DNA from 2 places in the Shewanella sp. SG41-3 genome. Region 1 is predicted to be linked to the other one. Evidence: predicted binding sites of a transcription regulator. Region 1 holds the regulator's gene; the other holds the start of a gene.
The links. Region 1 encodes MetJ, which represses methionine synthesis genes. Its sites were predicted from a motif close to TAGACGTCTAGACGTCTA; they were not measured.

Region 1 (16,759 bases):
CAGTAATAATACGCTGTGACGATTGCCTTCGACTTTCAATTTAGCTATATCAGCTTCTAAATCAGCTTTGATGTCGTCAAATACAGACAAGTCGATCACTTCTAATTGGCCAATACCAACTAAGTTACCGTTCATGTTGAAGTCTTTAAAATCGCGCATAACTAGGTCACGTGCTGGCGTGCCTTCAACTGCTGATTTTACTTTAAACATGTCCATGCCGACTTCTTTAAAGTCTTCAACACCCGCTATTTCAGCTAATGCTTCGACACAACGAATGTCTGCAGTGGTACAGGTTGGTGATTTGAAAATGACAGTGTCACTTAAAATGGCGCACATCATGATGCCAGCGATGTTTGCTGGAATTTTTACTTGGTAAAAATCGTACATCATTTTGATTACTGTGTTGCTACAACCAACTGGGCGAATCCAACATTCTAGCGGAGTAGAAGTGGTGAGATCGCCTAATTTGTGGTGATCAACAATACCGACGATAGTTGCTTGAGCAATATCATCTGGTGCTTGAGTAATTTCTGAATGGTCAACAATGTAGACTTCTTCACCAGCATAGCTGGTTTTGTATTCAGGTGCTTCAAAACCAAATTTCTCTAAAATAAATGCGGTTTCTGGTGATAACTCACCTAAACGGGCAGCAATAGCTGGTTCACCGATTTGGTTTTTTAAATATGCTAATGCGATTGCACCACAAATTGAATCTGAATCAGGGATCTTGTGACCCACTACATACATTGCCATTGAAACACTCTCCTATAAAGTTACCATGATTTTAACAAGGATTAATCCTGATAGCATTAAAAAATACCACTTGAGTTGTTTAGCGCATCACCGGAGTATTATTACTAATGATTTGAGTCATCCATTAATAAAAAGCCCCAAGCTAAGAGTCTCAAGGCCTATTGTATTCTATAACCTAAAATAGCACATATGAACTTAGCTATCTTTTATGTAAGGCCATTAAATTCGAACTTTAATGACTACTTTGCGGACTTTCTGTGGGGTTGCGCTCGTACCAGGCATATGAATGTCACCAGGGAAAAATAGCGCAAACATCCCCGCCTTTAGCGGAATAAATGCTGCGTCATCTTGGTTCGATTGAAAATCGAATTCGGCGTAATCATGCTTATCAAAATATGGCTTAGAAGGGGTTTGGTTGGCTAAAGGTAAATAGCCAAACTCTTCTTCACCGCTAACCACATATTGCACATCAATATATTGACGATGAACTTCAAATGGCTCTGTTTCTTTGGGTTTAGTTTCATAATCATTAATGATAACGAAAATATCTTTGCCTTCGATTGGGTAGTTTCCTACCTCAAGTTGGCTAAAGTCGGTCTCGGCAAGATGGGCTAAGGCTTTGGCTAATCTCGGGCTGAGTGACGTATATAGGTGACGGTTAGTTAAAGTATCAACAATCATAAAAATTCCGTAAGATAATAATCACAAAAACATCATAGCGTGTTAGCGTTAAAGCATACAGTTTTAGCAAGATATCAGCATTACAAATATAAGAAGGATTGTACATTGCCTGCATTACGTTTACTTGCTGGACCAACTGCTTACGAACAACTTGAAGCGAACGGCTTGCAACAATCATTATTTACCCAGATTTTTGCTGCTTCAGGCGGGCCTAAATGGTTGGCGATAGCGGGCTTAGATAAATATTTATTTAGTGAGTTTTTTAAACAACGCCAAGATCCACTCTATACCATGGGCGCCTCGTCGGGCGCATGGCGCTTATCTTGTATGGCACAACAAGATCCCTTAGCGGCTTATGAAAGATTAGAACATTTTTATATCCATCAAGATTACCAAAAAAAACCAACGCGTGAACAAGTCAGTGCCCAAGTATTGCACATTGTGGATGGTATTCTGGGTGAGCAGCAAGGTGCTGATATTATTGCTAATCCGTTAATTCGTCATCATATGGTGGCGTGCCGCGCTCGGCATTTAAATCGCATTCAGGCCAAGTTTGGCTTAATGATTGGGCTGTCGATGGCGGCTGTGAGTAATGTGGTTAATCGTAAAAGCTTAGGTTGGCATTTTGAGCGGGTAATTCTGAGCCATAAAGATGATGCATCACCTTTTAGGCGCTTAAAAGATTTGCCGACTAAGCATGTTGAATTAACCCAAGACAATATTCGTCATGGACTATTGGCCAGTGGATCGATCCCGTTGCTGCTTGATCCGGTTAAAGACCTGCAAGGATCGCCAAAAGGCCATTATTACGATGGCGGCATTACCGATTACCATTTTGATATGCCATTACCCGCAGCAACTGGCTTGAGTTTATATCCGCACTTTTATCCTTATATGAGCCCCGGCTGGTTTGATAAATCCCTTTTATGGCGCAAAGCCAAAGCCAATTACCACAATGGCTTAATTTTAGCACCGAGTAAGCAATTTATTGCCAGTTTACCCTTTAGTAAAATTCCAGACCGTGAAGATTTTAAGCATTTAGATACCCCAACTCGTATTGCTTATTGGCAGCAAAGTGTACAACAAAGTCAAATATTAGCGGATGAATTTGCCGAGATAGTCGCCTCTGGCACGATAATGGATCGTATTGAACGTTTGTAAAGTGGCCACTCTCTGAGTGTTTTTTGTGCTGTTTGTGAAAGATAGTCTTATTGAACTAGGTCTATTGAAATAAGACCAAGTGTAAATGGCTGGTGCCGTCGGTAATAAGCATTATTTACACTGCTTAAGTTGTTGAAATATTAACCACTGCTACACTTGTCTTATTGATTTGACTTTAGTTCAGTAACTTCACCTATGGTGTAGGAGGCTGTTATGCAAACAAAAGAAGTGGCATTACTTATCCAAGATGGAGTGTTATTGCCAGGTGGTCGACTTGAAATTCGAGTGGTGACACCGAGCGATTTACGCATGGTTGCCGATTTACTCAAAGGCCACTATGGCTTAGCATTCGCGCCATTGAAACTCAATAGTGAGCCGCCTTGTTACATTGCCGTTACCCAATGTAATATCATTGATTTCAACCAGTTAGATGATGGCTCTTTAAGCATTATTATTGAAGGTTTACAGCGGCTTAAAATATTATCTGCAGCAAAAAAACGCGACGGTTGCTGGATAGCCCGCGCGCTTCCTTGTGCTAATTGGGATCATGAACCCATTGCGGGCGAGTTTGAAATTATCAGTGCCGCACTGGATCAATTTTATCAAGTGAATCCAGATTTACTGGAATTGTATTCACAAACTCATTTAGAAGATGCTACTTGGGTTAGTCAGCGTTGGTTAGAAGTCTTACCTATGTATAATCGCGATAAGTTGATTCTTGTCGAGCAACCTAACTGCCATAAAACCATGGATTTTGTCCTGCAGTTGCTTAAATCGCATGTGGATGTATGACGCATTACGTGGCTTATTGAGATAGTGATAATCAAGATACAATCTGGGCCTAGCCTGATAAGATAGCGTTATCATTTTGCCATTTGTTATCTTCATATAGCCAAGTTATTTATGCCTAATTCAGCAAACTATAGCAAGAGTCACACTCAATCAGCCTCCAAAACAGCAACCGCCGCCATTGCCGCTCAACCTTCGTATATTGTGTTACCACGCGCGACTGAGTTAGCGGGCAAGCAATACCAAACTGTGTTGGAGTTTTTGGTCGATCATTTTCAGCAAATCGATGTCAGTGTATGGCAACAGCGGATTAACGATGGCAAAGTGCATTGGCTAAATGGTGAATTAATTACCGCTGACAGTGCTTATCAAGCTACTGCGCGGGTATATTATTACCGTGAAGTGTTAGCCGAAACGCAAGTGCCGTTTGCAGAGCAAGTACTGTATCAAGACAGTCATACCATTATCGTCTACAAGCCGCATTTTTTACCTGTAACGCCAGGTGGTAATTACGTTAACGAATGCCTAGTACATCGATTACGTATTGCGACACAAATTGACACTGTTGCACCCGCTCATCGGCTCGATAAGGACACCGCAGGGGTGATGTTAATGACACTCAATCCGCAAACTCGGCATGCTTATCATCAATTGTTTTTAGATGACAACATCACTAAAAACTATCAGGCCATTGCAAAGATAACCCCGCAATTATTGACTCAATTAGCTGATAATAGCTGTGCATTACCTATCCACTGGACGGTGAAAAATCGTATCGCCCCAGCTAACCCAAGCTTTACTATGCAGGTGATTGAAGGTGAGGCCAATAGCCATTCTGAAATCAGCTTAGTGGCAGTAAAAGGTGATTTAGGATTATTTGAGTTAAGCCCGATTACTGGCAAAACTCATCAATTACGAGTACATATGCTGAGTCTGGGCATGCCTATCATCAATGATCGCTTTTATCCGGTGTTACAACCTAAAGGGCCGGATAATTTTGATAAACCATTACAGTTATTGGCTAAACGCTTGCGTTTTATTGATCCTGTCAGTGGTATTGAACAAGATTTCCAGTGCCAAGGTTTAGCTTTTTAGTCCATTTTTAACGACTAAAAAAACCGCCATCAATATGTTGATGGCGGTTTTGGGTTTGATACTCGTCTTTTACACTAGAGATTTATGCGACTTTATTCTGCTTTAGCGTGCTTAATCCCTTTGCTGTTTTTCATTGGGTCGCCATCATAACCAAGGGCTTGCCAGTTTAAACGTTGGCCTTTGTTATGGCAGTCATTACACTGTAATGCTTTATCTTTTGGTGACACCATATGGTTGATACGCCACCACATTTCGGTTTCAACAAAACCATGTTTACCGCTGTACTTAAGTCCTTTTTCTACCATGGTTGGGTTCGCTTCCATACCCAGCTTGGCCGCTAAGTCCCAATCAAAGTCAGTCCAGTAACCACCTTTACCGTATGTTTTAGGGGTCAGTAATATGTTGAGTTCGGTGTCGTATATTTGCTTACCTGTATGCACTTTAAATGGATAGATTTTAGCTTTAGGGTCTTTTATATCACCTAATGGAAAAGCTAATTTTACCACTGTAGTTGGATCAATTTTGTCGCCCGCCATGTAGGCATCTGCGTGACCGTTAAACCAAGCGTATTGTGGTGGAACGTCTTTTTGCCAAATAAAGCTGCCTTTCTTTTTCATAAAGGTGTGCTTGCCATATTGGTCTGTAGTTTCAGGAAGATCTTGTCCTGCCTTTGACCAGTCCCAACGCATTTTAGTGGGTTCATTTTTAGCAAATGACGGTATATGACAGGTCTGACACGCTACTGTTGCAGTATGTGTATTAAGCTTTTTATTTTTGTGAGGCGCGGCATCATGGCAGTTTTCACAGCCAATTTTGTTTTCACCACCAGGTGATACGCCCATAGCGTTACCGCTGATTTGATGATTTTCAGTGACGTGACAAGTTTGGCACTGGAAGTCATTACCGTCGGTGTCCATGTGGACATCGGTTGCCTTGTCTGGGTAAGCCATCGATGAGTCTAAATCACCATGTTTAACGGCATCACCACCGCCGCCGTAGAAGTGGCAACTGCCGCAATTATCACGCACGGGCGCTCCCACATTCTGTGCTACGTTCGTTAAATTGACTTTGGCTAACGGTTCACCTGCACCAGCTGGATCTTTAATGTACGTCCCTGTTGTGTCATGACATACCAAGCAATCGACTTTGGTCATGTCTTTAAAATCAAATGTAGAATCTTTCCAACCATAACCAGCATGGCAACTGGTACAACGTGGTTCATTGCCAGAGATCGACACACAAAAGTTGTTAATGCTATTTTTCTTGCCTCTTTTAACTGTAAGACCTGGCAGTTTTTGTTCTAACTCCCAAGTCCAGTGCGAAGATTTCATAAATTCTTCGGCATGTTCTTGATGGCAAGTTAAGCATTGTGTTGTCACCTCGGTGCCGCTGGTAAAAGGCCCTTGTAATGCCTCTTTGTGGTTAAAGGCAGCCTGCGCACTACTGCTTAATAACAATAATACAGCCAGTGCTGATAATAGTTTCATGGTGTTTGTCCTTACCCCTGAGCTTGTGCTCAGGGGGGCCAAGTTAGAAGGTTAAGTGAGTGTTAGAAGTTAACGGTCAGTGAGGCATTGACGTCATAAGCAGTGTCAACCACAGGCAACATTGAGTAGGCACTACCGGCAATCACATCGTCAATTTTCTGAGGGGCACCCACTGGTGAGCCACTTCCGGTATATTCATAGTCGTAATACAAACCGGCTAACTTGATAAACATTTTTGGATTAATATCAAAGATATAATAGGCTTCGGCAACATGACCGCGGGTGGCTAACTTACTGCCGATTGGGTCGTCTTGTGCTTGGGTGAAGGGACTCCAGTATTTAGAACCATAGTTATATTCCAAGCCGAATTTACCGAAGGGGGCAGGGATTTGCATACCCACATAAATGCCATAACCGTCTTTGGTGTCGCTATCAACGGTTTCTTTTGGCACCATAATGATTTCAGTACCTGTGCTATTAAGTTCGGCTTCAAATACCGCATCGCTTAACATGCCGCCGAATAAACCGGCATTGCCGTTAGGTTCTGCACGAGTCCAACCGAGTGAAGCAAACACTTTCATATCGTCATCGGATTCATAGGCATAACCAAGTCCACCTAAGTACATATCACCAATCACACCGCTTGGTTGCACGCGGGTGACGAAGTTAAAGTTGTCAAATTTTTGCATGTCTTGATACATGGTTGGGGCAAAGATACCTGCCAGTTGAGTTGGGAATGCCATGGTGCCTGTAAAGCCATCATTGACATCTTTAGCACCGAATAAGGTGAACTGTAAGAAATGGTTACCGTCATTAATCACGTCGATATTAAACCCGCCGAGGTGGGTGTCTTTAGTGATGATGTCGCCAAACAATTCGCCATTACCGTACTGTGACTCAAAGCCTTGACCGTAACAAAAACGTACAGTTTGCCCTTCAATACCTGTGATATCACCTAAGTTGTAACCTAAGGTAAGACCATCGAAGTTGAAATTGACTAAGTGGCCTGACGGTGTGCCGCCTCTGAGTTCATTTTCACGATAATGGCTTGGTGGGCCATAGGTTGAAGGACGACGCCCAATAGAGAGGTAAACGCCACTATCGTTAATATCTTTCCAGTTAAAATAGGCGCGCTCTACTTTTAACTCATCACCACTGGTGCTACCGCTACTGGTGCCATCCATGGTGAATGAGTTCCACGAGTCGAATACTTTAACCCCAGCTGAGTCTCCCCAACTCTTAAACATGGTTAAGCGTCCGGCAAAGCTGACGTTGTCCCATACTTTGGCATCAATGTTTAGGCGTAACCGGGTAGTGTAAAATATGTCGTTATTAATATCTTGTTGGGTTTTTTGGCCTAACACCATTGGCATAATGCCTTGCAGCATACCGCTTTGAAACGCGCTGGCTAAATCAGGATTAGCCATCATCATTTGGCCCAATGGTGAGGTGGCACTATTTGGATCGCCAAATGCTCCTGACATGGCTTTCGCGCCAAAATCAGAAAAGTTAACGTTCATGGCAGGGTTCCATGTGACATTTTGATAATGTAATGAGTGTGCTTTGGTTCTAAAGTCACCAGTGATGGACACTCTGTCCAGTGCCGTATGGCGCTCAGTTTTATCAACCCGTGAGTTTAAGTCGTCAAGATCTTCGGTAATGGTGGCCAGTTGTTGTTTAAGATCGGCAATTTTTTGTGCATCGGTGTCTGCCGCTAAGCTAGCGCCGCTCATGAAAAGCGCATTAGCTACAAGTATTGATATCAGAGTTCTCATCATCTTTCTCTCCCCCTAAACTTGCCAAATGTATAAGCTGATGTGGCAAATTTTTGGTGTAAAAATCCCTGAGGCTAAGCCTCACTATTTTGTCAGTTTGGTTATTGGCTGATGTTGACGCTTAAGACGACAAGGCCCTAAGCTGTAATGACTTAGCCACAGGTTGCTGGTTGGTCTGAATCGGCTGCGTGGTCATATAAAAACTGTTGAATATCTTTCAAGTCTTTTTCTGATAGCGCCTCGAAAACAGCAGGTTTGGCTTTATGCATATCACGGGTGAAAAAGCGATCCCACTGGCTCATGGTTTTGGTCATAGGGGTGAGCTCTTTGCCTTCACTATTGGCACTGTGGCAAGCTTTACATTCTTTTTTATAAAGATGTTTACCTTTTTTAGGGTTACCACCTTCTGCAGCCATTACTTGGCTACCAAGAGAAAATGCAATCGCGATTGCAATACCAACTTTAACGTAAATGTTCATCATTTTATCCTCTACAAAGCTTTTTATGGCTGGTGCCTTGGCAACATATATTTATTGTTTTGCTGTAAATAATGTTACCTAAAAGGAGTTAGTGTTAATTTGAAGTAGATCATATCCATGAGAAAAAACTAATTGAAAAAAAGTTAATTGATAAAAATCTAATGGAGTTGGTGTGATGCAGATCTATTGTCTAGAGGGTAATAGTTTGCTAGAGGATAAATTAACGTTTAGTGACAGGGATTCAGCCACATAAAATAATGTGCAGCCCTGTTTGTTGGAAGGTCATTTGATAAAGAGAATCAGTGAGTGGCGTTAAATTAATGCGATTGTCGACTTTATTACTAATATTGTTGCGCTAATGCTACACAATATTAATGTCGCAGCCCGGGTTTTCTCTTTATCGACACGGCCAATTAATCGACCAGAGACAAGGTAGCCTGCAATGACTGAGGGGAGTAATAGCAGTGATAGCCATAAATGTTTTACTTCAACTAAGCCGACAACGGCTAAAATAGCCAATGCGATTAATGAGCTAAAGACAAAAAAGGCTGATAGCGCCGCCCTAAATTGACTGGCATCTTGACCGGCAAGTAAAATGGCCATTGGTGGGCCGCCGATCGCAGCGATATTGCCAAATATGCCCGAAAATACCCCAGCGATAAATAAACTGATGCGATTGATTGGTGCGGTAAAGCGAAAGACGCTTAGGATAACGGCAATAAACACGATTGCTGCAATCACCAAGCCTAGTATGGCTTGTGGTGCAAACAGTAATAACCCTGCACCTAAAAATCCTCCTGGAACACGTCCCAGTAAGGCATATTGTAATCCATTAAACTGCAGGTGGCCGCGCTCTCTAAACAAGGTCATTGCAGAGATTGCAAAACCCATGGCAATAATAGGAACAGGAACTAATTGAGGATTAACAATATACAGTAGTGGGCTTGCTACAACGGCTAACCCAAAGCCAATTAAGCTTTGGGTTAGCGCGCCAAAAAATACAATAATTGATGCCAGTATCAAAGTGGTTGGATCGATAAATGACATCATAATTTCTCTTTAAAATATTACTGCTTATAGCAATCCACATTGAAATTGGATCTATTTTAGGCGTACAGCAACTTTGCCTTTAAAAGACTGCCTCGAATACCACGCTAATCATTTTCGCTAAAAGAGCAAACTTCAATAAGGATTGGTATCAATGGGCAGTTTTAAAGTCGGTGAGGGATTCATTAACCTGTAGGTTATTCGAGCTCTTCCCATTCGATACCCATATCATCCATTAACTTTTTCGCTTCACTTGGAATGCTATCAGGCTGATCTTTTGATAAATCACCGTCATAAGGTAATGGTTGACCTGTGTACGCGTGCAAAAATGCTTCGCATAGCAGTTCACTGTTAGTTGCATGGCGCAGATTATTTATCTGGCGACGCGTCCGCTCATCTGTCAGTACTTTTAATACTTTTAAAGGGATAGAAACCGTAATTTTTTTTACTTGTTCATTTTTTTTGCCGTGTTCGGCATATGGGCTGATATATTCGCCATTCCATTCAGTCATTAACTTACCCTTAACGATAAATACGCTGCAGATTTTAAACCGTTACAATCTCTAGTCAAATTATTGCTACTATTTAATCCCGATGCAAATAGATTTCTCGATGTTTAGACGTCTAAACGGCTATTTTGGTTGACTCGGGGAGAACTCTTCGGTAAATTTGGACGTCTAGACATCTATTGTGTGTTTGTGACTTTTTAGGAATCAATTATGACTCAGTATCAAAGTGCCACTTTGGCCGTTCGCCAGGGTATAGAAACAGACACACAACATGGTGCTATTGTGCCGCCGATTTATTTATCGACCAATTATTCATTTGATGGCCACACTAATCCTCGCGAGTTTGACTACAGCCGTTCAGGTAATCCGACGCGTTGTATATTAGGTGAGGCGATTGCAAAACTTGAGCAAGGTGTAACTGGTGTGGTGACATGTACCGGCATGGCGGCCATTACCTTAGTGACCAGTTTGTTGGGCCCAGATGATTTATTGGTTGTGCCGCACGATTGTTATGGTGGCAGTTACCGTTTATTTACTAACCTGGCCAAAAAAGGTCAATTTAAGTTATTGGTTGTTGATCAAACTGATGCGCAAGCGCTGGGCAACGCGATAGCGCAAAATCCCAAAATGGTCTGGTTAGAAACGCCATCAAATCCATTACTGCGGGTAGTCGATATTAATGCGATCAGTATCGCTTGCCATGAGGTTGGCGCGTTAGTGGCGGTTGATAACACTTTTTTGTCGCCAATATTACAACAACCTTTATTGTTGGGGGCCGATATCGTTATTCACTCAACCACCAAATACATTAATGGTCACAGTGATGTGGTCGGTGGCGCTGTGGTGGCTAAAGATGCTGAAGTGGGTGAATTATTACATTGGTGGTCAAACACCCTTGGATTAACCGGTTCTGCTTTTGATAGCTATTTAACCTTACGTGGCTTAAGAACGCTGGCAGTCCGCATTCGTGAGCATCAACGTAATGCGCAAAAAATTGTAGAATTACTCAATGCCAGTGATGTGGTTGCCAAGGTGTATTATCCAGGTCTAAAAGACCATCCGGGTCACGAAATTGCCGCAAAACAACAACAAGGTTTTGGCGCTATGTTAAGTTTTGAATTAACCGGTGGTGAAGCTGAAGTGGTGGCCTTTTTACAGGCATTATCTTTGTTTAGTATTGCTGAAAGTTTAGGCGGAGTGGAAAGTTTAGTTGCTGTTCCTGCCACCATGACTCACCGTGCAATGGACCCACAGGCAAGGCAACAGGCTGGTATTAAAGACACTTTACTGAGATTATCAGTCGGTATTGAAGATGCAGATGACCTGCTCGCGGATATTCAAGCCGGTCTCGCCGCTGTTACAGCGATAAAATCAGCTTGAGTTGGCTTAATTCGAGTTTAAGTTTGCTGTGGTTCCGGCCAAATAAAGTAAAATAGAAAATATGCACTTGCCACACTATTTATTTCAAATTAGAAGTATAGCCGTCGCAATAAAAGTCTTAGTTGTTTAAGGAGTTAGTAATGACGCGAAGTCATTTACATAAGTTTGGTGGTTCAAGTTTAGCGGATGCAGATTGCTATCGCCGTGTTGCCCATATTTTGCTTACACATGGTCAAAGTGATGATTTAGTTGTGGTATCGGCCGCCGGCAAGACGACTAACTTTTTATACAAATTACTCACTCTGCGTGACAGCGGTCAGTTATGGCAAGAAGAGCTTCAAGTGCTGATTAGTTATCAGCAGACATTAATTGAACAGTTATTATCAAATGAGCTGGCTCGTGACCTACGTGAGCGCCTGTCGACTGACAAATCGCAATTAGTCAGTTTATTGTCTTTAGAGCAGCGTAATGACTACCAATTAAACCAAGTGGTCAGTTTTGGTGAGCGTTGGTCTGCACGCCTTATGGCCGCATTGCTGAGAGAAATGGGCGTAACAGCCACTCATGTGGATGCGTGTTCTATTTTGGTTGCAGACGAAGGTGCTATTCCCAATATTTTAGTGGCGCAATCGCGTGAAAAAGTACAAGCCTTACTCGCTTTGCATCCGCAAGAGCGTTTAGTTATTACAGGTTTTATTTGTGCTAATCGTCATGGTGATACGTTATTGTTGGGCCGTAATGGTTCAGATTTTAGTGCTACCTTAATTGCCAGTTTAGCCGACATTGAGCGTGTGACGATTTGGACTGATGTTGAAGGGGTATTTAACGCCGACCCGAATAAAATTAATGACGCTAAATTACTTAAGAGTATGTCACTAGCAGAAGCGGATCGCTTAGCTCGTCTAGGCTCGCCTGTGTTGCACTCACGTACCTTACAGCCATTGTTTAATACTCACGTAAGTTTAGCCGTGCGGTCCAGTTATGCTTCACACACTGACTTTACCTTAATTGCTCCACTGAGTTCATCAGCCAGTGCACCCGTTGTGACTAACTTAAATGAAGTGGTGTTGTTTAGTTTTAAAATGAACGCTGACATTGAGCCGTTACTGACTATTTTAGATAACGTTGGCATTACGCCTTTAGCTTATTGGTCGCTAGCACAGAATAAGATTGAACTTGCACTTACCCTAGAGTGCCAGAAACAAGTACAGGCCTTATTGACGCAATACAGCAGTGAGTTTGGTATTGACGAGTTAAGTGCCCAAACTGATTTAGGTTTAGTGGCCCTTGTCAGTGCTGATGCGCATCACTTTAGACGCAGTTTTGCCCGATTACTTAGCCGCGATGCTAAACCTGTTTATCAAGATTCACTGAGTTTAGTCACCTTAGTGCCGCAAGCTCAAGTGAGCTTATTGACTCAGAAAGTGCATCGTCGTTGCGCTGGGCCAAGAATGCGCATCGGAGTGTTATTGTTGGGCGTGGGTAATATAGGTGAGGCGTGGATTGATTTATTTAAACGCGCAAGCCCTGCATTGGATCATGAACTTGAGGCTACTGTTGAGTTAGTGGGTTTAGTCGGCTCGAAAAAAGCCTTAATCTCTAATGACGGAATTAATCTCGAGCAATGGCAACAAGATTATCAGCAGCACGGCATTGAATGGGATTATGACAAATTGTTTGATCAGTTGGCACTGTTATCATGCGATGAAATTGTCGCACTCGATATCAGTGCCAGTGCAGCGTTAACCTTACAATATCCAGAGTTATTTGCCCGCGGAATTCATGTGGTGAGCGCGAATAAATTAGCCGGCTCTGGGCCATTACCTTTTTATCGCGAATTAAAACTGCAACTCAGTAATCGTCGCTTGTTTTGGCGTTATAACGCGAGTTGTGGCGCCGGTTTACCAATACAACATGCATTAAATGATTTACGTAACAGTGGCGACACAATTGAGGCCGTTGGTGGCATATTTTCCGGCACCTTGTGTTGGTTGTTCGAAAATTATGACGGCAGTAAACCGTTTTCTGAATTAGTACTCCACGCTCGAAGTTTAGGTATTACAGAACCTGATCCGCGTGATGACTTGTCGGGCCGCGATATGCAACGTAAGTTGTTAATCTTGGCGCGCGAGATTGGTTTGGCGATAGAATTAGATGATATCAGTCTTAACTCGTTAGTGCCCAAAGCCTTAGCAGAGTTATCACTTGAAGACTTTTTATCACGCATCAGTGAATTAGATGATGGTTTGTTGCAGCAATATGTCGCCGCAACAGAGCAACATAAAGTACTGCGCTATGTGGCTTCGTTGGATAAAGTGGAAGGTGAGTTACAAGCTGAAGTGAGTTTGCAGTGGGTGGATAATCATCATCCTTATGCCAATTTAACCCCAGGCGATAATGTGTTTGTTATTCGCAGTACGTTTTATCAAGGTAACCCTTTGATTATCCGCGGACCAGGGGCCGGGCGTGAGGTGACTGCTGCAGCGGTGCAGTCCGATTTAGTGCATATCTGCAAAGACCTATTGCAAGAGTAGGTCAGTTAAGTTGTCATCCCGGTAACGCTTTGGAGCCGGGGTTTAGCTTTTTTGGCCTGCGGCCATCAACGTCATGCCGACACTTCACTATTTCGTCAGCCCGACACTTCACTATTTAGTCATTTTGATATTTCACTATTTCGTCATTCCGGCAATGCTTGTGAGCCGGAATCCAGCACTATTATTTATTGCTTTGTACTTATGGCCAGCGGCCAGCTTAGTGGTGCTTGGCTCATAACAGAGTAAAGGGGAAGAGCGCTTATACTCTTTTGCAAACCCTTAGCGCCCGATCAACATTTCCTGGAAAGCTAACACTTCGCGACAGGGTTTTATCCTACTGCTCACGTATTCTGTTATGGGAAGTTTTCAACGGCCTCAATGTTAGTTAGCATTACCGTTTTGGATAAAGCCAACTAGCGATTTATGCTCTTATCAATATCGCCACACATGAGTACTGACTCTCTGGGCAAAAGGATATCCAATGCAAAGGCCAACAAAGGAACAAATTCGAGATTTACCCCTTTATGACGGTATTAGTTTAGAGAATATTATCGTCGTTACAAACAAAGCCGACTTTATAAATGCAATAGCGGAGTTAAGAACTCATTCTTGTTTAGGGTTTGATACAGAGAGCAAACCTTGTTTTGTAAAAGGTGAGGTCAGTGATGGACCTCATTTAATCCAGATAGCCACAAAATCTAAAGTATTCTTATTTCCTACAAAATTTTATGAAAACTTTACTGCAATCGCTGAAATATTATCTGACCCGACAATAAAGAAGGTAGGTTTTGGATTGAAAGAAGATAAAAAACTTCTTTTTAGAAAATTTGGCATTAAATTAATCAATACAGAAGAACTCTCTTCAAAGGTGATGCGTTTTGCGCAAGTTAAACAACGCGTTGGCGCTAGAGTTGCGGTTGCGATGTTTTTTAATCAACGGCTATCTAAGAGTGCACAACAATCCAATTGGTCAATATTCCCCTTACACGATCATCAGAAAAGATACGCCGCAAATGATGCACATAGCGCATTATTAATTGCTCTCGAAATAGAAAGACAGAGCCATTCATCTCCCTAAAGAATATGAGCCTCTCACCAATTAATTTAATAAACAACATTAGCTTATTTGACCAAATAAATAAGCTTGTTGACAATTAGTTAGGGTCATCAAGTTTCCTGCACTGCCTCTGCGCTTAATCACTCACCTATTAAACCCGTTGCTTGATTTCTACTCGTTGGTTCTCAAGCTCTCTGCTGTGTTGAATTTGTCTTGTTGGCTAAAGCTATATCATTGCTTGAGAATCTCTATTTTGTGATTATCAAAGTGTTATAAATTTAAATTATCAATTAGATAAGTTTTGATAATTTTTATTCATTCACTGTCCGCCGTAAGATTACGCCATCGAACAAAGACGAATCAATAGTATTTAGGAGTAAGTTATGAAAATGAATCATGTAGGTTTGATGGTTGGCGACATGGATAAAGCGGTTGAGTTTTATACTAAAGCGCTGGGACTAAGAGTGGTGATGGGTAACACTAAGGTTCAAGAAGAACGTAAAACCGCTATTGGCAGAATGTGTGTGGCCGTTTTTGGTGAAGGCTTTAAAGGCTTTAACATTGCACACTTAGTCACGACTGACGGTATTGGTGTGGAGATGTTTGAAATGATCGATCGTCAACAACGTCACGAAGTTGATTTTACCCGTCTTGGTATCTTCCACTTTTGTTTGCAAACAGATGACTTTGAAGGCGCTATTGCGCGTACGGAGCAATATGGCGGTAAAGTAAGAATGGACATTATGCGCTACCACCCAGAAGACGACAGTAAGCTAGCACAAATGGTCTACTTAGAAGACCCGTTTGGCAACTTGTTTGAACTTTACTCGCACAGCTATGAAGAAACTTACTCTACTGATTACGAGTAATTTGTTTAACGATATCCGTATTACTTTAACGCTACCTAGATGGTAGCTTTTTTATGTCATGGGAAACATTTCTGAGGTTACTTTTGAGCATTTTTGCAGAGAAACTTAAAATATATCAACTGATTAAATAAGCTAACCAGCTTCATCAGAGTAACACTCGCTTTTTATTAACCGCATAAGAAACTCATTTATTGTCAGTTTGATGGTTTATCACACCGTGATTTGATAAAGGCTTGCAGACATATGCAGATGTCTGCGTAACTGATTTGAGCTGTTATGCACTAAAAGGAATACAGTGAACACTTATAGTCGGTCTGTAGTCATTTTTATCGTGACTCAAAGGATTTGGCTGGTTTCGTTATTGCTCGCGTTATTGCTTGCGATTGAGCTGTAGACTTAAATTGGTTAATTGATGGTATTTTAGCTTGACTTAGGATGCAGTTAAACTAGTATATGGACATATAGACGTCCAAACGGCTAAATTAAAAGTTAGTTAATTGGTATTGGCTCCTAAGTTTTACAGAAGTTGAAGGAATACATTATGGCTTTTCATCATGCGCAACATGCCCAGTCGTTAAATCAGAGCTTGTCTGAGCTGAATGATATTAATGTTTCTTTTGAATTCTTCCCGCCATCAACGCCAGAGATGGAAGAGATCCTGTGGAATTCAGTTCGTCGTTTAGAGCCGTTAAACCCTAAATTTGTCTCTGTGACTTATGGTGCCAATTCCGGCGTACGTGATCGTACTCATAGCGTGATTGAACGTATTCAGAAAGAGACGAATCTTCTAGCGGCACCGCATTTAACCTTGGTTGATGCTAGTGATGAAGAGTTAGTTGAACTGGCAAAGCATTATTGGAATTCAGGTATTAGAGACATTGTCGCCTTACGTGGTGATTTACCTGAAGGCAGCCCAAAACCAACTCGCTTTGCTAATGATTTAGTACGTTTATTACGTTCAGTGGCAGATTTTGATATTTCGGTTGCGGCGTATCCTGAGGTTCATCCAGATGCGCGTAACGCTCAGGCTGATTTAATTAACTTGAAGAAAAAAATTGATGCGGGCGCCAACCGTGCCATCACTCAGTTTTTCTTTGATGTTGAATCCTATTTACGTTTTCGTGATCGCTGTGTCACCGCTGG
Region 2 (16,759 bases), on a different contig from region 1:
TGGTTAGATAAAGGTTACCACGGTGAGATGGCTTACATGGCTAATCATGGAATGATGCGGGCTAGACCCGCTGAATTACATCCAGGAACCATTAGAGTCATTTGTGCCCGGATGGATTATCTACCGCCTGACGCTGGCTTTGCCAGTAATTTAACCGACCCCAACCTTGGTTATATTTCTCGCTATGCCGGTGGACGTGATTATCATAAATTAATCCGCCAACGGCTTAAAAAACTCGGTGATAAAATTCATCAATATTGCCAACAATCCGACTTTCACAACACAGATTTTAGACCGTTTGTTGACTCTGCACCGATTTTAGAACGTCCATTAGCCGATAAAGCGGGACTAGGCTGGACGGGCAAGCACTCACTCATTTTACACCCTGATGCCGGCAGTTGGTTTTTCCTCGGCGAGTTATTAATTAACTTACCTTTGCCGTTAGATATCCCAATCGAAGAAGGCTGCAACACTTGCGTAGCCTGCATAAAGTCATGCCCAACAGATGCGATTGTCGAACCCTATGTGGTCGATGCAAGGCGATGTATATCTTACTTAACCATTGAATTGCAGGGCGCTATTCCAGAAGAGTTTCGTCCACTCATCGGCAATCGTATTTATGGCTGTGATGATTGCCAACTCGTGTGCCCAGTTAATGCTAAAGCACCACTGACCCAAGAGACAGATTTTCATACTCGCAGTGCGCTTATTCAACCCGATTTACTGACTCTATTTGCGTGGTCTGAAAGCCAATTTTTAAGCCAAACAGAAGGCAGCGCGATTCGCCGAATTGGCCATAAACGTTGGTTACGTAATATCGCGATAGCATTAGGTAATGCTCCGGCTAATCCGGCCATTATTAGTGCATTAGAGCAACGTAAACACAGTGATGAAGTAGATGGCATGGTGCTTGAACATATTGAATGGGCATTAGTGCAACAAATACAAAAAGCGCCACAGTCGGCGCTTTCACGTAAAACTCAACGAGTGATCAGATCAATCCAAAAGGGTCTACCCAGAGATGCATAAACAACATGCGACAACTAAGCATTAGGGTCTAAGGTAAAACCCACTTTAACGGTGACTTGCCAGTGAGCCACTAAACCTTCTTCCAAGTGACCACGGGTTTCGATAACTTGAAACCAGCGCAAATGTAATAAACTTTTATTGGCTTCTGCAATCGCATTTTTGATCGCCTCATCTGAACTGATCGGTGATGAACCCACTAGCTCAATGACTTTATAAGTGTGACTCATAATCGCTCCTTTGGTTAACTGAAAGACGTATTTTGAGTGTAGTCAATAATGGCTCAGTTCACAGCAAATAGGCTCAATGAGTCCGCTGTGAATACCCCATCAGCCAGTATCGCAAGGTTGAAAAGTTAATCACAGAGTTCTGCAACAAAGCCGCAGCTCCAGCGATCAGCTGGTGAAGCACAATGACCCATTGTGAGCAGCATCATGCTAATTAAAACTGGCGTCGAAGCACTTTAGTCGCTGCAATCATATTGCGCAGCGCTGGCTCTACTTCATCCCAAGTACGGGTTTTTAAACCACAATCAGGGTTAACCCATAATTGTTTCACCGGCACTTTCTGCGAAGCTTTAGTAATAAGATCAACCATTTCGGCTACCGTTGGAATATTGGGCGAGTGAATGTCATACACCCCAGGACCAATTTCGTTCGGGTAACAAAAATCTTCAAACGCATTCAATAATTCCATCCGTGATCGCGAAGTTTCAATGGTGATCACATCAGCATCCATAGCCGCTATGGCATTAATGGTGTCATTAAATTCGCTGTAACACATGTGAGTATGGATTTGAGTTGCATCGTCTACACCAGCCGCCGACAACTTAAAGGCATCTACTGCCCAAGTTAAATAATCTGCCCACTGGCTCTGCTTAATCGGTAAACCTTCACGAAATGCTGGCTCGTCAATTTGAATAATGCCAATGCCGGCTTTTTCTAAATCGATCACTTCATCGCGCACCGCTAACGCAAGTTGATTGGCAATATCTTGACGAGGGATATCTTCTCGAGCAAACGACCAATGCAAGATGGTCACTGGGCCTGTTAGCATGCCTTTGACAGGCTTGTCGGTTAAACTTTGCGCATAGGTAGCCCAATCAACCGTCATCGGCTTAGGACGTGATACATCACCATAAATTAGCGGTGGTTTTACACAACGAGAGCCATAACTTTGCACCCAACCAAATTGAGTAAAGCCAACACCGTCGAGCTGTTCACCAAAATACTCCACCATGTCATTTCGTTCAGCTTCACCGTGCACTAATACGTCAATACCGAGTTTAAGTTGACGACAAATGGTGTCCTGAGTGACTTGCTCAAGCTGTAATCGGTAATCAGTGTCATTGATTTCGCCTTTACGCCAGCGTTTGCGTAAACCACGAATCGCAGGCGTTTGCGGAAATGAGCCTATGGTGGTTGTGGGAAGTAATGGCAGTGCTAGCTTCTGTTGCTGAGCAATAATACGCCGAGCAAAAGGGCTATGACGTTCAAAATCACTCGCAGTAAGCTGTAACACACGTTGAACAACCTCTTGATTAGCTGCAGCAGCTGTGGCTAAACGCCTTTGCTGGCAACGATCAATAATCACTTGGCTGCTTTGTGAATCTTGATCGTTAATTAACTGCTGAATGTCACTAAGTTCAAACAGTTTCTGTTTGGCAAATGCTAATTGTCCCTGTAACGGACTGATCAGTTGCGTCTCGACGTCAACATCAACCGGACAATGTAACAATGAACATGAAGGTGCAATCCACAAACGATCGCCCAACGTGGTCGCTAATTCTGCCAGCTGATCAGCAATAACATCAACATCGGCAGCCCACACGTTGCGACCATTAATCACTCCAACCGATAAAACTTGTTGGCTGCCGAGCGCTTTGATAAACGCCTCAACTTGTTGTGGTGCTGTGACTAAATCAAGATGCAAACCATCAACCGGTAATGCACTCACCAATGCTTGATGATGGCCAATAGAGCCATAATAACTGGCAAGTAATATCTTCAATGATGCCGGTTTTTGTTGCGCTAAAAATTGATAACTGTGGCGAATGGCTTGCTGCCACTCCTCGGTTAAGTCTGCGGCTAATACTGGCTCATCAAGTTGTACCCAACTCACACCTTGGTCTGCAAAACGTTGCAAAATCTGCTGATAAACCGTCAGTAGCTGCGGTAATAACGATAGCTTGTTAAACTCAGTCAGGCTTTTCGATAAATACAAATACGTCACTGGGCCAAGCAATACCGGTTTTACTTGATGACCGAGTTGCTGCGCTTCACTGACGTCATCAAACAACTGTTCAAAGGCAATCTCGAAGCTTTGATCTGCGCTTAATTCAGGCACTTGATAATGATAGTTAGTGTTAAAAAACTTGGTCATTTCTGCCGCACAAGCATGTTGGCCAGTTTGCGATCGGCCACGGGCCACACGAAATAAGGTGTCTATATCGATAGGTGCTTGGCTGCCATCGGCTTGAGTAGCTCGGTGGCGATCTGGGATCACATTTAAGGTGGCACTTAGGGTTAATACTTGGTCGTAATAAGCAAAGTCGCCTACTGGAACTAACTCAACGCCGGCATCTGCTTGCCACTGCCAATGCGTTTTTTTTAATTCACTGGCGACCTGTTTCAGTTCAAATAATGAGATTTCTGCGCGCCAATAACGCTCAAGTGCAAACTTCAATTCACGCTGACGTCCAATGCGGGGAAATCCTAAACTTGAAATTTTCATGCTGCTTTCCTTTTCGTTGAAGCAAAATTTATAGCCATTTATGCAGAAAAACCCGCATAGGCGTCTGGACGTCTAGAAGTTTATTGTGCTACTCTGCTGTCAAGCAATCGAATTGATTTCATCGGCTAGTTGAGCAAGATTCATGTGGAGAGAAAATGATAGAGCTTAGACACCTTCGCACCTTGATGGCGTTAAAGGAAAGTGGCAGTTTAGCGGGTGCAGCTAAAAAACGATTTGTAACCCAGTCGGCGCTTTCTCATCAAATAAAAGAGTTAGAAACACGGATTAACTCAACTATTTTTGTTCGTAAAAGTAAACCGTTAACGTTTACTCACGAAGGTTCACGTCTGCTGAATTTAGCGGAAGAAATCTTACCGAAAGTGATTGCAACCGAATCTGATCTTAAGCGCGGTTTAGAGGGTGAAAGCCAACAACTTAAGCTCGGCATTGAATGCCACAGTTGTTTTCGTTGGTTAATGCCGGTTATTGAACAATTTAAACAATATGCGCCAGCAGCTCAAATTGATATTTCAAGTCGTCATTTATTTGATTCACTCAATGCGCTGGAAACGGGGAGTTTAGACATAGTGCTCACCTCTGACCCAGTGCCTGGACATAGCGTAGCTTATCAACATCTATTTGATTTTGAAGTAAAGTTAGTCGTTGCCAGTGATCACGCATTAGCGACACAAGCCTTTGTAACCCCAGCTCAATTGGCAAAGCAAACTTTAATCAGTTACCCAGTGCCTCTCGCGCGTTTAGACATATACAAACACTTTTTAGAGCCCGCGGGTATTGAACCTGGTGAGCAAAAACAATGCGACTTGACCTCAATGTTATTGCAGCGAGTTGCCTGTAATGATGGCGTAGCCACCCTACCAACTTGGTCTATTCGAGAAAGTCAGGGGCTGAGTCTTACGGCGGTAAAATTAGGCGCAGAAGGACTAAAACGTCCATTGTTTGGCGCGTATCGCCGCGATGCCACTAATGCAAATTTAATTCAACAGTGGCTCGAGCTGGTAGCAAGTGAAGGTATAAATTTACAGCGGGTTGATTAATAAACCTCTTTTAGATAACACGCGTCGAAGCACAAGTCCTGGAGAATCAGGGTTTTGTGTTTGGCGTAAGTTATGGGCAATTAAAAACTCTTCGCGTAAATCGTCATCCAATCCTAATGCATCAAATGCATCAAGGGATAATTGTTGTTGCTGGTTATCAATCAGTGATTTTAATACTTTTAGTGACACGGGGCGAGACAGCTCTGCATTTAAATAGGCAAAAGCCGTTAATACAATCACCTGACCAAAAACACTAAATAATGCTAAGGTTTGCATTTCATCCGCATCAATTTTGATGTTATCACCGGTTTCAATCTGTTCACGTAACTGTTCTAAACAATCATCCGCAATCGTTTCATTTAAGGCCCAATAACCTTGAACCAATTTTTTGTAAGGTTCAGGGAGTTCATCAAGGCGTTCTTTAAGATAAAATGAAAATGCATATCGATAGATATTCACTTGGCCTAAACGAATTAAGCAATCTTTAACACTGCGACTTTTAGTCGATATCATTCCAGCTGAATGGGCGCTATTACTGCGCAATAACAAGTGTGCAGCCAATGCCGGATCAGCAGAGACTATGTCGATTACGATTCTAATATCAGCTTCGTTAATCAGGGCTTTTTTTAATGGAATTAATATGCCACGACGACCAATGACTTGCTCTTCATTGCTAATAATAGCTTTAACTTGAGTAAAAACTTGTTGCTCAAGACTCGTCATATCTATCGATTACCTTTTTTAAAATTAACACACTATTAATCAATTTAACGGTATATTAAAACGAAAGCCAGCGATAGTTCACTGGCTTTCATAAGTAATAATTTACTGGCTGTTGTGACTAAGACTTGATCAACCAAATTATCTAGAAACGATAACCCGCTGTAAGTCTAATTGAACGACCAGTACCTGAATAATAGCCACTGCCATAAGCAGAGTAATACCCTGTGCCGACATAGTCTTCATCAAGTAAATTATCAACACGTAAACTGGCATTCCACCCTACATAGCTGTAATTCAACGCAAGGTTGGTTAATACATAACTGTCTAACTTATCACCAGTATTGCTGTTGTCGCCTTCCATGTAACGCTCGCCAGTGTAAACACCTTCAACAAACGCTTGCCAATGAGCAGATATATCGTAACTAATATAAGCTTTACCAGAGTGCTTGGCCACCCAAGATAATGCTTTACCGTCGTTCTCGCCTTGAGTGAATTCTGCATCAATATAGTCGTACGACGCACCTAATAACCAATTCGTTGAAAGCTGCACATCATAAGCCGTGCTTATACCAAAACGACGCGATTTATCAGCGTTAACGTTAGCACCGCCACCATAAGGCCCATCAGTTCGACCACCTTCGTAAACAATCTCATCTTCTAATTCAAGTTGATAAGCATTGATCTTCAATGTTTGAGTGGTAGTGGTATAATCCCAACCCGCTTCATAAGAGCGACCCGTTTGAGGATCTAACCCTTGAGTTGTCAGCGGTGTATAAGCTTGTTCATCGACTTTGGCAAAGCGGAAGTTATCATTAGCACGAACATAAAAACGATGTTCGCTGCTCGGACGATAATTAACACCAAACTCAAGTGCATGGGCGTCATTATCAATTTCAATACGGTTAGGATAAAGTAACTGATCATACAAATCGTCAGTCACTTCCGAGTAACGGCCACCTACTACATAAGATAATGTCTTGGTAATAGGCACTGATGCTTGAACATAAGCACTACGTTGAGTCTGTTTATTATTGCGTTGAATAGAAGCCGTATCAAAATCTGCTTCACCTGTACTCACATCAATGCCGGTGACCAAATTCAAGTCGCCATGATCTAAGTGATAATTGGCGGTCGCTTTAGGCGAAAAGCTTAATAAGTCACGCTCAATTCGCCCTTCACTGCCATATAACAGACTGGTGATTAACGTGTCAGAATAGGTTAAATCGGCACTCAATGCCCAAATATTATTTAACTGGTACTGATAGCCACTGCGTAATGCGGTGGTCATTTCATGAGTGAATTCACCCTCAGAAAAGGGAGCCACTTGACGAGGATTGGCTTCATATTGCGCTAAGGTCAGTGCACCTGGTACTTGACGATCATTATCAAAATAATTAACTTCGACAAAAAAGTCTTCTACGTCAGTTTGATACTGAATGCGACCTAAAATAGAACTGGTGTCATTGTCGTTATTGTCGCGGTAATTATCACTTTTGTTATAACTCGCCGCTAAAAAGTAACGCCATGCATCATTGATAGCACCCGAAATATCACCTTTAGCTTCATAAGTGTCAAAACTGCCACCACTGACTTGTATGCCACCACTGGTTTCTGTTGGTGCTTTAGTAATAATATTGATAACGCCGCCAACAGCTTGATCGCCATACAACACACCAGCACTACCAGATAGAATCTCAACTCGCTCAATTAAGTTAATTGGAATAGATTCAATACTCGGTGCAGCAATATCAATGTTATTCAGTCTGCGACCATCAACTAAAATCAGGGTGTTATTCGCCGCTTGCGAAGCAGAAAATCCGCGCATAGAAAATACTGTTCCCGAATTATTATCCGACACCTGAATACCAGATTGTCCACGTAATAAATCGGTTAAGTTAGTCGCGCCGCTCATTTGAATGTCAGCAGCATCAATCACATTGACGTTGGCAGCAATATTTAATGGCTTAGCAGCATTACGACCAATAACCACTAGGGTTTCATCCATGCTGATTGCTGAAGATGAAGAAGATGTAGCCGCTGAGTCTGCTGCCATAGCATTCACACTGACTACACTGAAGAATGCACTTAATAGCAATGCAATTTTTGTTGGTTTAGTACCCATTTACCTTTAACTCCTGAAAGGAAAAATGGGGCAAAAGTGCCGCAATATAGATGACGACTGTTGGCAAATCTACAGATCAATTCTGAGCGTATGCCAACAAGCGGTATTATATTACATTTCGAGATCTGCCCACCGAAATCATCGAAATCACCTTTAAGGCCGGTCTCCGGACTAAGGCTGTGGTGCTAAGACCTCAATGGCATAGCACGCGCGAGTCTAGATGATTAACGCAATCGAGTTGCGCACCTGACTCTCACCAATCACCGTTGCGGGGGCAGTACCAGACTTGCACTGGTTTCCCGATTATCCTGCTGTGGGATATTGACCCACGGCAAGCACCATAAAGATTGACTCACTCACCTCAACGCTGATTTAGCCTTTAGGTGAGCGATTAAAATAACATGAGGCTCAGCTCAACATTAAAAAATATGTCTTTGGTTATGACAAGCTTGTATTAAGTCACTGGGTGCTAAACGTAACCGTCTGCGCAGTAAAATAATAACGCGGCGATTATAACGGATCCTAAGGTGTACTTCATACTTACAAAAGGTAATCTCACAGATAATTCAACTTAATGATAAATAAACTCATAGATTGCTATGGTCTTAAAGGCTAAGCGAACTGATGAGCACACATTTACATTCGTAAACATCAAGATGTAAAGTTGAAACTTGGATACAAATAAGTGTAAATGAGATCTTCGGGTTAATGTTCAACACCGAGAAAAAATGATTAGGGCTGGGTCATAAACTGACGATAATTATCGATAGTGATAGGTGCAGTATCAGGAGTAAATATGTCGGTACGAATAGATTTATGAATAAGGTAGACATCATCGTCGTCACTTATTACCGTAAAATAGCCCATTTCACCTTGTAAAGGGGATATAAAAGACGTTTCAATCACAGCTGAAGCGCTATGAATATTAGGCATACTGGTACAGCCTAATAAACCATGCACAGCCTCGAGGCCATCCACCTTAGAACTGCCGAGCTGTTGATAAATAACCTGCCCTTGGCAATGTTGTCGATAAGTGTCAGCCATTGAATTTAAAAATTGTTCTGGTTCAACGTCATCGGCTAAGCCCTTAAAGCCTTGCATACAGACTAAACGAGACCAATTATTTAACGACTCATCACTAGGAACAAACTCAGCCATGGTCATATCACCACGTTTTTCATTAAAGGCAAGCTTCCAATCCAATGGTGGTAAAAAACCAAACTTCGCAGACAGCTTTGTCAGTTGCTGAACATCATCAGACATCACCGCAGTAGCTGATGAATGACCAACTTCACCAAATGTCATGGGGATTTGAGAGGTAGCAGATGCACTACTCGGGAACAGGAACAATATCCCTATGCACCCCGAGCAGCCAATAATTGCAGCAATCTTGTTCATCCAAATGAATCCTTATTTGGTCAAGATAAAGATAAGTTGATCGAAACCATTCTAATTGAGCATATCCTATCCTGAACATACAAAAATTGAAACTTATCTATAACATTTACATCTTGGATAACATATTAATTAAACGCTTCGTCATCTTCAGCATCATCTTCGGCGTCGAAAAGTTCTTCTTCGTCGATAGCTGATTCAGCAGCAATGGCCGCGGCTACGCTTTTAGCTTTAAGGTGTTTCTCAGTTTTACGCTTGTTACGATCAGCTTGCTTAGCTAAAAAACCTTGCAGTGATTGCTCGCCCCATGCAATGGCTTCAGCTTCTGTGGCAAAACCATCTTGGCTTTTTGATACTATGGTTTTAGTCGCTGTCATACGACGAGTAATTTCAGTTTTCCACGTGTTTTCAATTTGAATAACACGTAAAGCATACTTTTTGCTATCGCTCATAATCTATTCTTTCCTAACTTAAGGTATCACAGGCTTAAACCCGTGAAATTTCAGCCGCGCAGTGTACTCGAAACGCACGAGTTTGGGCAGCTATTTAATGGCTGTTTTTTCAGCTTATTCAAAAAACTTATCCAGTGACAAGGAGAATATTGCCACTGGAAAAGCAATGATGAATAAAATATTGCTGCTACACCATTATTGTTTGACTAATTGGTTGGAGCCAACAATCATCATTTCGCATTTATGGCAGTCGAATACTAACTTCAATTTATCTTTGCCAACATCTAAAAACATCGGATCAGCTTTAATACCTTCAACTTCTTTCGGGCATAAATTAAAGCTGTAGCGGAGACAATGTTTGGTCACCATTAACGGCGCATCATGTAACACATTATTTTTTTCATAGGTGTCTTCAATTTGAATCACCCCATGTTGATGATAAAACGATTTGGCTTTTTCGTTGGCCACATTGGATAAAAAGCTCAATGCTTTTTGTGGAAAACGCGCCGTTTTATCATGCACCCAACGCTCAGGTCGTTGGTAACTGGCAACCCTTGCCGCCATTAATGCACTTACAGCATCGCGGCGTAACTCATTGACCACAGATGCGGGTAAAAACCACATGGTTTGTGTCAGCAAATTAATCTTATTCAGCACAAAGTCGCTACTGCCAAGTTTACTATGTTGTTTTTTCAAATTTTCAGCGGTTTTAGCCTGATCATTAGCAGGAGCTTTGTCGCACACTAAAGTGACGGTGGCACTAATATTATGCACATCGGTAATCGTTAAGCCTACGCCGTCATCAGTATCAAAGAATTGCATATCGACAGCAATTTTACGGCTAGCTGAATCTTTGTTGAGGATAGCTTCGAACTTATGATCAAAGTTTCGGAACATCATCACCCCAATTTTAAGATCTTTGGGCACTTCAGTTAAATATAAAGTGTTGCCCTCAGCGCGGTTGATGCGTACACCAGAGAGTTTATCGTCAGACAAACGCTGAGTTTCATAATGCTCAACAAAGAAACACAGACCATCACCATTGTTAAAGTGAATGTCTTTACCACTTTCACTGGTATCGATTTTAATAAAGTCTTTACCGACATGAGTAATTCGGCCCACTTTTTCACCAATAAACTTAGGCGAACTAAAATGCTCAATCGCCTCGGTCCGTTCATTAACAAAATAATCGGTTTTACCGCGGTTAAAGCTTTTATCAGGATCGGGAGTGAAATTAAATTCGCAACGACCATGAGAAATAGATTCTAGATCGGCACGCTTGGCAATAATCGCATCAAGCTGCTGGCGATAATGTGCGGTAACATTCTTAAGGTAAGTAATGTCTTTTAAACGGCCTTCAATTTTAAACGAGCTAATACCCGCATCAATTAACGCCTCTAAATTATCTGTTTGGTTATTATCTTTTAGTGATAATAAATGCTTATTTTCAGCTAAGACCTCGCCTTCACGCGTGGTCAAATTACAGGGTAATCGACACATTTGTGAACATTCACCGCGATTAGCACTGCGATTAGAGTAAGCATGACTTAAATTACACAAACCACTGTAGCTGACGCACAAAGCACCATGAATAAAGAACTCTAACTTCATTTTTGTGCTGGCTGCGATATCACGAATTTGGGGAATATTCAGCTCGCGGGCTAACACCACCTGAGAAAAACCAACTTGCTCAAAAAATACCGTTTTTTCTGGGCTGCGGTTATCGGTTTGGGTGCTGGCATGTAACGCAATAGGCGGAAGATCAAATTGTAACACCCCCATGTCTTGCACAATCAAGGCATCGACACCCGCTTCATAAAGCTGCCAAATTAGCTTTTGGGCTTTATCAAGTTCGTCATCCATTAAAATAGTGTTTAAGGCCACAAACACCTGGGCATGATAACGATGAGCAAATTCTGCTAAGCGAGCAATGTCTTCAATACTGTTGCCAGCATTGTGACGGGCACCAAACGCTGGGCCACCAATATAAACCGCATCAGCACCATGACGAATAGCTTCAATGCCATAATCGGCATTTTTAGCGGGGGCTAAGAGTTCTAACTGGCGCTTTACAGGAGCCTCTGGGGTGAACAATTCTACAGAAACCATAATGTTAACTAAATTTCGCATCAATTCGGATAAAAAAGTGCGCCAACATACTAATATTATCGCATTGACATAAGTATGTTGGCGCACTCGCATAGTGCTTGTATTTTAGCAAACTTTACCCAAAGTTCTAAGTAAATTCGTTGCTAATAACCGCGATAAGCTGTGCAGCATTACGCTTATAAAAACAACTCTTGGATGTTTTTAAAGTCAGCTTTGCCTTCAGCAATTTCTTGTGGGTTTAAACCAGACACTTCATGTGGGAACACTAACCAATCTTCAGATGAATGAATGAAATATTCTGGTTTTAGGTCCACTTTGGTATTTTTCGGTTTGTAGTAAGGGCAGGCAATACGGATATCCGTTGGCATGTTCAAGCGCATAAACTTTCTTAACTTACCAATAAGCGCATCAATGCTGCGCCCTGAGTCAAAGACGTCATCAACAATCAACAAACCATCACTGGCGTTAGCATTTTCGATAATATAATGCAGACCATGTACTTTAATATTTTTATCTTGCTTATCGGTTCCAATGCCATAATAAGAAGAGGTTCTCACCGCGATGTGGTCAGTTTCAACTTTCTTAAAATCGAAATATTCTTGTACTGCAATACCGATTGGAGCACCACCGCGCCAAATACCCACAATAAACTGTGGTCGAAAGCCACTGTCATACACTTGTGCAGCGAGTCTAAATGAATCTTCCAGTAGTTGTTGCGCACTAATAAAGTGTTTATCTGTCATTGGTTAAGCCCCCGATTATTTTATTGCGGGGAATTTTATACCAAATAAAGCTTTCTTGCCTGTAAGAATAGTAATTAATTGATCAAGGTAAATAAAAAATTTAACCGCTTAATGAAATCGCAATCCCCTGTAATCAGCCAGCTGATGCTGTCCATCCTCGCTTGATTGAATCATTTGCTCAGCGCCAGATTACCAAGCCCTTAAGCATTACATTCAGGTCGAGGTCCAGATCGCCAAATAAAGCTGCATATGCAGGCTCAAATCGACATCTCTGCGAGTATAAATCTACTTGTGATTAACAACGGCTATGGCATAGTGTGGTTTCATGATAAGTAGAATTTATCGCCAATTCAGGATGAATACACCACCATGTTACTCAATAAAACCTTACACTCGGCCCATGCTCCTGAATGGGACGATACAAACAAAAGCAATCAAATCAATGCAAATAAAAGTGATAATCCGCTTATATGGCCTGTGCTGAGTTTATTGCAGTCAACTAATCAAAGTTGGAAAGTGCATCATTTAGCCAGCGAGTTGCAAGCCAAAGGGCTAATGCATAACCTTGATCCGTTACCGGAGAAAGATCTTTTTAAACGTAACTTTTTATTGATGAATGCCTTGTATGAATTACAAGATATATTAATGCCCAAACAGTGGTTACAAGTTAAGGCAATGGAAATCCAAATATTTAGGATTATTCCGGCCAGTGCAGATGTCCAACATATTCGCGATGGTGCATTACGCGATTACTATCTCGACTGGGCTAATTACGATGCCAGCGTTAACGTAGTGCGAGAAATGCTCGAGTCGTTCTGGTCAACTTATAAAGAGTATATTGGCGTTAATATCAAGTTAATGCATGTGGGCCAAGCCTTAAAAGTGTTTGAACTGGATGAAACTGCTACCGATAGAGACATCCGTAAACAATGGCGTAAGCTGGCGCTTAAATGGCATCCAGACCGCGATCAAGGCAATGCTGAACGTTTCCGTGAAGTGTGCGAAGCATGGCAAACTCTAAAAGAGTCGCTCTAGTCTGCCATAATTACCAGCTAATGGCTTAACTGCACCTTTGTATAAACCATTAGCATAACGACAACGTCGACAGTATCTGTCCCTATCATTCATAGTACTGTGTATAACGAGTCCACATTAACATGTTGAGCGACGCATTGACTGTTAATCGCCAACGCTTACAGCACTCAATAACATCAACAGAGCGGAATAATCCCTGCAGCAGAAACACATCTTTTATTGCCACCTCATCACATCATCTCGCCACATGGTTCAATTGGCTCACTTCAATATCCGCAGTTAACCTCATAAAGCACGCATCGGTCACGAAATTAGCGCCTTTTTAAGTGATGATTTAAGTCATAATTCAGCTTAAAAACTTACCCTATTTAACTAAAGCAGATAAGTCTATTGCTCGCGATGACTTGCCATCCACATTGATTTGAGGTTTACATGATTAAATATTTTGCCATTACACTGATGCTAATAACAGCCTCATTTAGCACACTCGCCACACCGTTTATTGCCGGTAAACATTACACTCAAATATCGAATAACATGGTGACCAGTTCACCTAAAATTACTGAGTTTTTTTCATTTTACTGCCATAACTGTTTCAACATGGAAACTCAGTATCTTCCTGAAATTAAAGCGGGATTAGATAAACAGATCAGCTTTGACACTAAGCATGTAGACTTTATGAACAGTGACTTAGGCACTGAAGTAATGCGTTCACTGGCTGTTATTCATCAGGTTGGTCAAGCAGACAAACTTAACCATGCAATGTTTAGCGCTATTCAAGGCGATGCAGGTGCTAATGGCCATGATCACAATGCTCAAGGTCATCAGCATCAATCACAAATCAATAGCCGTGAAGACATTCGAAAAGTCTTCAGCCAATTTGGTATCGATGCCGCAACCTATGACAACATCGCCGACAGCAGTAATACCGAGAAACAATTAGCCTTGTGGCGCCAGCAACAAGCACTATATAAAGTGAATAGCGTCCCCACCTTTATCGTTAATGATAAATACGCTATTAATATGAATGAGATGAATAGCTTAGACCAACTTATTGAATTAATGAATTTTTTAGCTCTATCGAAATAAAAGTTTACTGCTAATCCTTAGTCGAAATACAGATTAGCACTAACACTTGCAGTAAAAATGGCTATCAATTGATAGCCATTTTATTTACTCACTAAACTCACAATCTCAAACTCAGCCTGAAAACCTAATCAAAAAAGTCACGTAAATGCAGTAGTCCAAGTAATGCATGCAGCAGTAATACCGTCACAAAGCAGTCGGCAAACAAACTGTGGTAATAACGTAAACTCAGGGCGTACTCACCACCTTGGGTCAACCACCAGCCAACACCTGTCACAGACACCAACAACAATAATAATAAACCTATGCCAGCAATCACGCTCAATAAGCCTTTGCCACCAGAATGAGGCAACTGGCCTTGAGCCAAACCGCTTATGTCTTGCCAGCACTGACGCCATTCGCCAACAAGCCAAGGAAAAAACTGCCGCCATTGACCCTGACGACAAACATGAAAGCTCAGCGCAACCGCTAATAAAGCACAACACAGGCCGCCATAAACATGCCAGTGATTCCACCCGCTGCTATTAGGGGCTAAACGACGCCCGATTAATATCCAAGGACTAGTAGCAATAAGTAATACGCTTAATCCGCCGGTTATCACATGCAGTTTAGTCGCGATAGAATCGAATAATTGCGATAGCCTTGTCGCTCGCTTCATCCATTATTCCTTAATGATCTGCTGCGCGAATTGATCCACTTTTTGCCAATCAGTAAATTCTACCTTAGTGTTGGGGTCGGTAGGACCTTTGGTTAGCCACATTATAAAGCGAATAATATTTCGATCTAATGCGTTGTAACCTTGGTAATCTAAATTACCACCAAATACCTGCAGCAACTTAGGTTGCCATGCACTTTGACTTAAAAACTGTTGCATATAATTGTTGGTTTGCGGCGTATTTTTGTGGGGTTTACGCGCCACTAAACTCACTGAAAAAAAACCACTGGGTTTACTTTCTAATTCCGCTCGATGGGTTTCAATAAATTGGTACAACGCCGGACGATGTTTGCCATGACGAATACTGGCACCAATATACACTTTATCAAACAAGGCTAAATCGGGAGCGTCGTCCAAAGGGGCTACCGTCACCTGCTGATCTTGGCTTGCGAGTTGACGTTGTAAATACTCACATATTTGTTGAGTGTAACCATGCACACTAGAATGGATCAGTAAAATCTGACTCATGCTGACCTCTTATAGGAATCATTTAAAGTAATACAGTATCTTAGACCACCGATGACAGAATTTACATGAAACAGATCACGTCATCATGATAAGCAATTCACCTAATATGCACTGCCTCAATGCAATGTGAAGTACTTCGCAGAAAATCATCGACCAGAAAACCCCAAATAACCAAGCTTGTGTCAGATTTAACATGGCAAATGAATCATGGACTGATAACCCCAAACGGCAGGCAAAATACAGTTCACTTAGAAAACTATTTTATGTCACTATAGATGGATAAACTTAGGGATAAGAGTTTCAACCATGTCAGACACATCACTTACACATGCTGCCCCCATTTCGATCCAACGAACAAACCCACAACACCTCCTGCTGTGGATGACCTTTGTTATGTCGATGGTATTCGCAGTTTGGCAGGCATTACTCAATAATTTTGTGATTGAACGCGCCGCATTCACCGGCGCCGAAATTGGCTTATTGCAGAGCCTAAGAGAAATACCAGGATTTTTAGCCTTTACCGCAGTATTTGTATTACTGATGATCAAAGAACAAACCTTTGCCTTATCATCTTTGGCCTTGTTGTGTATTGGCGTGGGCATTACCGGCTGGTTTCCCGACGTGATTGGTCTGTATTTAACAACGGTATTGATGTCGATAGGTTTTCATTATTTTGAAACCATCAATCAATCGCTGACATTACAGTGGGTTGATAAAGCCGATGCACCGGGATTTATGGGAAAAGCGTTAGCATGGCGATCCGCTGCGGCGCTCGTCGGTTACGGATCAATTTGGCTGATCATGAGTTGGCTTAAACTTGACTATATCTGGATGTACAGCATCATTGGTGGTTGTGGCTTGCTCATGGTGTTTATGATGGCGGTATACTTTCCACGTTTTGCAATTGGCTCCATTCAGCACAAGCATCTAATCATGCGAAAACGCTACTGGCTGTATTATTTACTGACGTTTTTTTCTGGTGCACGCAGACAAATTTTTATGGTGTTCGCCGGCTTTATGATGGTTGAGAAATTTGGCTATTCGGTGTCTGAAATCACCGCCTTGTTTCTGATTAATTACCTAGTGAATTTATT

Region 2: the regulator MetJ is predicted to act here: its motif matches at 3,825-3,842, upstream of metE (5-methyltetrahydropteroyltriglutamate--homocysteine S-methyltransferase).

What each region holds. Positions count from the first base shown of each region.
Region 1 covers NZ_JACJFJ010000003.1:295,042-311,800, reverse strand. Annotated here, with positions in the region: gene H5164_RS07415 (manganese-dependent inorganic pyrophosphatase) at 1-753, opposite strand, end outside; gene H5164_RS07410 (YhcH/YjgK/YiaL family protein) at 973-1,434, opposite strand; gene H5164_RS07405 (alpha/beta hydrolase) at 1,540-2,595, shown strand; gene H5164_RS07400 (LON peptidase substrate-binding domain-containing protein) at 2,809-3,387, shown strand; gene H5164_RS07395 (pseudouridine synthase) at 3,499-4,479, shown strand; gene H5164_RS07390 (tetrathionate reductase family octaheme c-type cytochrome) at 4,572-5,966, opposite strand; gene H5164_RS07385 (DUF3373 domain-containing protein) at 6,029-7,741, opposite strand; gene H5164_RS07380 (cytochrome c) at 7,894-8,223, opposite strand; gene H5164_RS07375 (sulfite exporter TauE/SafE family protein) at 8,533-9,270, opposite strand; gene metJ (met regulon transcriptional regulator MetJ) at 9,465-9,779, opposite strand; gene metB (cystathionine gamma-synthase) at 9,987-11,156, shown strand; gene H5164_RS07360 (bifunctional aspartate kinase/homoserine dehydrogenase II) at 11,297-13,690, shown strand; gene H5164_RS07355 (3'-5' exonuclease) at 14,172-14,768, shown strand; gene H5164_RS07350 (VOC family protein) at 15,131-15,616, shown strand; gene metF (methylenetetrahydrofolate reductase) at 16,158-16,759, shown strand, end outside.
Region 2 covers NZ_JACJFJ010000002.1:372,178-388,936, forward strand. Annotated here, with positions in the region: gene queG (tRNA epoxyqueuosine(34) reductase QueG) at 1-1,029, shown strand, start outside; gene H5164_RS04905 (dodecin) at 1,044-1,256, opposite strand; gene metE (5-methyltetrahydropteroyltriglutamate--homocysteine S-methyltransferase) at 1,468-3,759, opposite strand; gene H5164_RS04915 (LysR family transcriptional regulator) at 3,915-4,817, shown strand; gene H5164_RS04920 (HDOD domain-containing protein) at 4,800-5,540, opposite strand; gene H5164_RS04925 (TonB-dependent receptor) at 5,683-7,662, opposite strand; cobalamin riboswitch at 7,802-8,020, opposite strand; gene H5164_RS04930 (hypothetical protein) at 8,395-9,060, opposite strand; gene H5164_RS04935 (DUF3622 domain-containing protein) at 9,186-9,509, opposite strand; gene H5164_RS04940 (U32 family peptidase) at 9,705-11,618, opposite strand; gene H5164_RS04945 (phosphoribosyltransferase) at 11,795-12,361, opposite strand; gene H5164_RS04950 (DNA-J related domain-containing protein) at 12,731-13,396, shown strand; gene H5164_RS04955 (thiol:disulfide interchange protein DsbA/DsbL) at 13,829-14,485, shown strand; gene H5164_RS04960 (cytochrome b/b6 domain-containing protein) at 14,610-15,140, opposite strand; gene hemG (menaquinone-dependent protoporphyrinogen IX dehydrogenase) at 15,144-15,665, opposite strand; gene H5164_RS04970 (MFS transporter) at 15,972-16,759, shown strand, end outside.